DNA from 2 places in the Brevibacillus composti genome. Region 1 is predicted to be linked to the other one. Evidence: riboswitches for the same ligand, from Rfam matches in the RefSeq annotation. Region 1 holds a riboswitch; the other holds the start of a gene.
What was found. A riboswitch is a leader RNA that binds a small molecule or an ion and turns the genes downstream of it on or off. The one in region 1 is predicted to bind S-adenosylmethionine.
Positions count from the first base shown of each region.

Region 2: another riboswitch for S-adenosylmethionine. It lies ahead of metK (methionine adenosyltransferase); the one in region 1 lies ahead of JD108_RS01935 (sugar ABC transporter substrate-binding protein).

Region 1 covers NZ_CP066308.1:343,204-345,664, reverse strand. Annotated here, with positions in the region: gene JD108_RS01940 (sugar ABC transporter ATP-binding protein) at 1-459, opposite strand, end outside; gene JD108_RS01935 (sugar ABC transporter substrate-binding protein) at 540-1,565, opposite strand; SAM riboswitch class I at 1,698-1,820, opposite strand; gene JD108_RS01930 (S-layer homology domain-containing protein) at 1,899-2,461, opposite strand, start outside.
Region 2 covers NZ_CP066308.1:4,030,245-4,032,705, reverse strand. Annotated here, with positions in the region: gene JD108_RS20185 (S8 family peptidase) at 1-620, shown strand, start outside; gene JD108_RS20180 (hypothetical protein) at 647-1,108, shown strand; SAM riboswitch class I at 1,162-1,262, shown strand; gene metK (methionine adenosyltransferase) at 1,399-2,461, shown strand, end outside.

The DNA of each region.
Region 1 (2,461 bases):
GGCAATCAGAATCAGCTGTTTTTCCGACAGGGTACAGGCCTCCACCTGTTTTTTCACCGGAATGGAGAAGCCAAATGTCTGGAGGATCTCCTCGGCTTGCTGATAGAGGCGGCTCCAGCGAATCAAGCCTTTTTTCTGTACCTGCTGATCCAGCAGGATGTTTTCGGCTACGCTCAGGTACGGGATCAGGGCCGTATCCACCTCTTGGTAGACGCACTCAATCCCCAGCTGCTTCGCCGCTTGCGGCGACTGGATGGCGCACTCGGCGCCGTCGATCAGAATGCGCCCCGCATCGGCCTGATAGGCACCGGTCAATATCTTCATCAAGGTGCTTTTCCCCGCTCCGTTGGCTCCGAGCAAGGCGTGCACTTCTCCGGCCCTGACTTCGAAGTCGACCGACCGGAGCGCCGGCACGCCGGAAAAGCTTTTGGAGATGCCGTTCATTTGCAAGGTCGTCATTTCTCTCTCCCCCTCCTTTAATAAGGAAGAATCCCGTTGATGAAGGATCAACGGGAATAAGTTGCACCGAATCTACTGGATCACTTGCCCCATTCGCTTACGTACTGCGACAGCTCGCCCATCGTGATTTTTTTATCCGTCGGCAAATCCTCGCGTTTGACCAGCACCGGGTTCAGCTTTACGCTGTCGGGGACCTGCTCGCCCTTGATTTTTTGGAAGACCGTCTGCGCCTGGATGCGTCCGATATTGCCGGGATCCACGGCCGCTGTCGCGACCCAAGACGTAGACGGATCCTGAATGAACTGCAAATCCTCGTCGCTGAGGTCGATGGAGTAGACTTTGATCTCTGTGCGGCCCGCCTGCTGAATCGCGCGAGTCGCGCCTTTGGCGAACTCATCCCAGGAAGCCCACACCGCCGTGATGTCCCCTTTGTTCGGGTACTTCTTGAGGATCGCTTCCATCTGGGATTGCGTGTCCAGCGCCGTATTGTTGGTCGCGCTGCCGAAAGCGGCGATTTCTTTGATGTCCGGATATTTTTTCAGGAACGCTTCATAGGTGATTTGCCGCTTTTCCATCGGGGCAAAGCCGGCCACCCAGATTTTCACGATATTCCCTTTGCCGCCGGTATCCTCGGCCAGCTTCTCCAGGCTCAGCTCGGCCAGCTTCTGGTCATCCTGCTCCACCACCGGTACGCCCGGCAGTTTGATGTCTGTATCGAACAAGACGAGCGGGATGTTTTGTTTGACCGCTTTTTCCGCTCCCTGCTGCAGCGCTTCGGCTGTACCGTGGTCGATCAAAATGCCGTCAAAGCGCTGGTTGACCGCCGCATCCAGATTGGAGGCCATCTTCGCCAGATCCGTATCCGCATTGAAGACGGTCAGCTCTCCGCCGTTTTTCTCCACTTCCGCTTTGACGCCAGCGATGTACTGGGCCGAGAAGGTGCCGACGTTTTGGCGCATGACGAGCGCGATCCGTTTTGGCTTCTCGCCGGAGCTGCCGCCCTCTCCGCCGTTGCCTCCTGCTGTGCTGTTTCCGCCGCCGCAAGCCGTCAGCAAGAGCGAGACAGACAGAATCCATGCGCCAATCACACTAAACCTCTTTTTCATACCGGAAAACCCCCTTTTACTTATGCAACGATGCGTTTCTCCGTCCCGAGCCGGTACAGATGACAACCTTTTTCCCCATCAAAAAAGCCCCTTTCCAAATGAAAGGGGCAGAATATCAAATATCATCCGCGCCTCTCATCTGTCAGGTATTGCTACCTGTAGGAGTTAGCACCTTGGCGCCGAAGAAAGTCATTTCTTCCGTGCTAGGTTGCCGGGCTTCATCGGGCCAGTCCCTCTGCCTTCTCTGGATAAGAGTCTTATTCTTGTATCAATGCTTTTGTATATACAGAATATAAAGGCTATTCTCCCCTCCTGTCAACAAGGATTTTCTTTTTACATTTGCTTGTAGTCTACCTTCGTAACCTTCCAGCCGTAGGGATTGGACGAATCCGGTTCAAACAGGTACTCCACCTGGTAATTCCCGGTCAACGCATTTTGGTAGTTGCCGACGATCCAGATGCGGTTGCTGTGGTTCTCATCTTTTTTGACCGTCAGGCTGCCGGTGTAGTCATGCAGCGGCAGTGGCGCGATCTCCTGCAAATTGCGCTGGGCGCTTCTCGAGAAATACTGCTCGAGCAGCGTCTGGTCCTGCAGCTGATACGCCCGATTCGCCACGGTGAGGTAGAGGTTGGCGATATTCTTCTGACGCAGCTGGCTTTCCTTGAACTGCTTCGGGGCGTCCGCCTGCAAGAAATCATGCAGCCGCTTCAGTACGACGGCAAACTGGGCGCGCGTCATCTGCTGCTTCGGTTCGAACGTCTTGTCAGCCGTAAACAGCTTGAATTCGGCGATGGCCGCCGCGTAAGGAGACGAGGTATCCAGGTATTTGCTCTCCTGCTTCCAGGTGTAGTAGCCATGGAAGTACGGCTCCACCTCACTGGGCTTGAAGTTGATCG
Region 2 (2,461 bases), 770 kb from region 1:
GCAAATACTACATCCGGCTGAACAGCTTTGTGCCGTTCAAATACGACTCCTACCGGCTTACGCTGACCAAACAGACATTGATCGAAGGATACCGCGACATCAGCACGCACTGGGCCCGAAATGAAATCGCCAGACTGAGCCGCAAGGGCGTGGTCAAGGGCTTTGACGACGCTACCTTCCGGCCGGACCAATCCGTCACGCGAGCCCAGTTTGCGACGATGCTGGTTCAGTCTATGCGGGCCAAGGGTGTCAATGTCGTTCCTTATGCGGGGAAAAGTCCGTTCCGTGACCTTTCCACCAACCACTGGGCCCATGCCAATATGATGACAGCGCACAAGCTCGGCATCATCCAGGGCTATCCGAACAACAGCATCAAGCCGGACCAGTCGATCACGCGGGCAGAGATGGCCCTGATGGTGGCGCGGGCGCATGATCTCTTGCTGTACAAGCGGAGCAAATCTTCCTTTGCCGATTTGCCGACCAGCCATTGGGCATCGCCGGCGGTGGAGGCGCTCGCCTCCAGGAACTGGATCAGCGGCTACGGACAAACATTCAAGCCGCAGGGCAGGGCTACGCGGGCGGAAGTGGTCGTCCTGCTGGCCAAAGCTTACCAATTGTAATCCGATGGAAAAGGAGAGAATAGAACATGAAAAAAGCAACCAAGGGATTTCTCGCCCTGGCCATAGTCGGAACAGCGGTCTTTGCATCGCAAGCACTGGCTGACGGAAACGGCGGCGTGCCGGGTTCGGTCGACGATCCGGTTGTCACCAAAAGCTATGTTGATCAGCAAATCCGGCAGGCTTTGGGCGGAGGCGGAGGCAGTGTCTCCAATGGATTGACCGTGGTGGAGCTGTATCCGGGGCAGACGCTCTACGGCTTTGAAGGGACCGAATTTATCGTTCGCACCGGCAAGGTACAAGCCGTAGCAGGCAATAAAGGCGACGGCTTGACCGATATTACCGAAGGAGCCGACCTGCGCGGCGGAGCACTCGTGCAGGCCAATCACCTGCTTCTGATTGCCCGCTCTGACAATCGCGGTCTGCGCCTACAGTCGGGGTACGACAACGTGGCCTACATCATGGTCCGGGGCAAGTACGAAATACGCTAACCGCTTATTGACACCGGAGATAAAAACGATTATTCTATAAACCGTAATGGATACTCTTATCCAGAGCAGGCGGAGGGACTGGCCCCATGAAGCCCGGCAACCGACTCGAGCGGTGCTAACCAGCAGAACGGTAACCTGTTCTGGCCGATAAGAGGGTAGGGAACGCAATCACAGCACCTTTTCCTCACATACAGGAAAAGGTTTTTTTTTGCTTGTGCCGTCGTCTAATAATAACCTGTTTCGGCTACCACACTATTTGTATGAGGTCAAAGGAGGTATTTACATTGGCTTTGCAAAAAGGGCGTCGTCTGTTTACTTCTGAATCCGTCACAGAAGGTCATCCCGACAAGATTTGCGACCAAATTTCCGACTCGATCCTGGATGCGATTTTGTCCAAGGACCCGAATGCTCGCGTCGCATGCGAAACTTCCGTTACCACGGGTCTGGTGCTCGTGGCGGGAGAAATCACCACCAATACTTACGTAGATATTCAAAAGCTCGTTCGTGACACCATCCGTGAAATCGGCTACGATCGCGCCAAGTTTGGTTTTGACGCCGACACTTGCGGCGTACTGACAGCGATTGGCGAGCAGTCTGCAGACATTGCCCTCGGCGTAGACCAGGCATTGGAAGCGCGTGAGGGTACCATGACAGATGCGGAGATCGAAGCAATTGGCGCCGGCGACCAAGGCCTGATGTTCGGCTTTGCTTGCAACGAGACACCTGAGCTGATGCCGCTGCCGATCAGCATGGCTCACCAATTGGCGCGCCGTCTGACTGAAGTACGCAAAAACGGCCAGCTGAGCTATCTGCGCCCGGATGGAAAAACACAGGTTACAGTGGAGTACGATGGGGACAAGCCAGTCCGCATCGACACGATCGTCATCTCGACGCAGCACGCGCCTGAAGCAACGCTGGAGCAAATCAAACAAGACCTCACCGAGCATGTGATCAAGCCGGTTGTGCCAGCTGAACTGCTGGATGCCGAAACCAAATATTTCATTAACCCGACAGGACGTTTTGTTATCGGCGGCCCGCAGGGTGATGCCGGTTTGACCGGACGCAAAATCATCGTAGATACCTACGGCGGTTATGCTCGTCACGGCGGCGGCGCTTTCTCCGGGAAAGATCCGACAAAAGTGGACCGCTCCGGTGCGTACGCAGCGCGCTATGTGGCGAAAAACATCGTGGCAGCCGGCCTCGCCGACAAATGTGAAGTTCAGGTAGCATACGCTATTGGCGTGGCGCAGCCTGTTTCCATCAGCGTCGATACCTTTGGCACCGGCAAGGTGGCGGAGGAGCATCTGGTGACGCTGATCCGCAAGCATTTTGATCTTCGTCCTGCCGGTATCA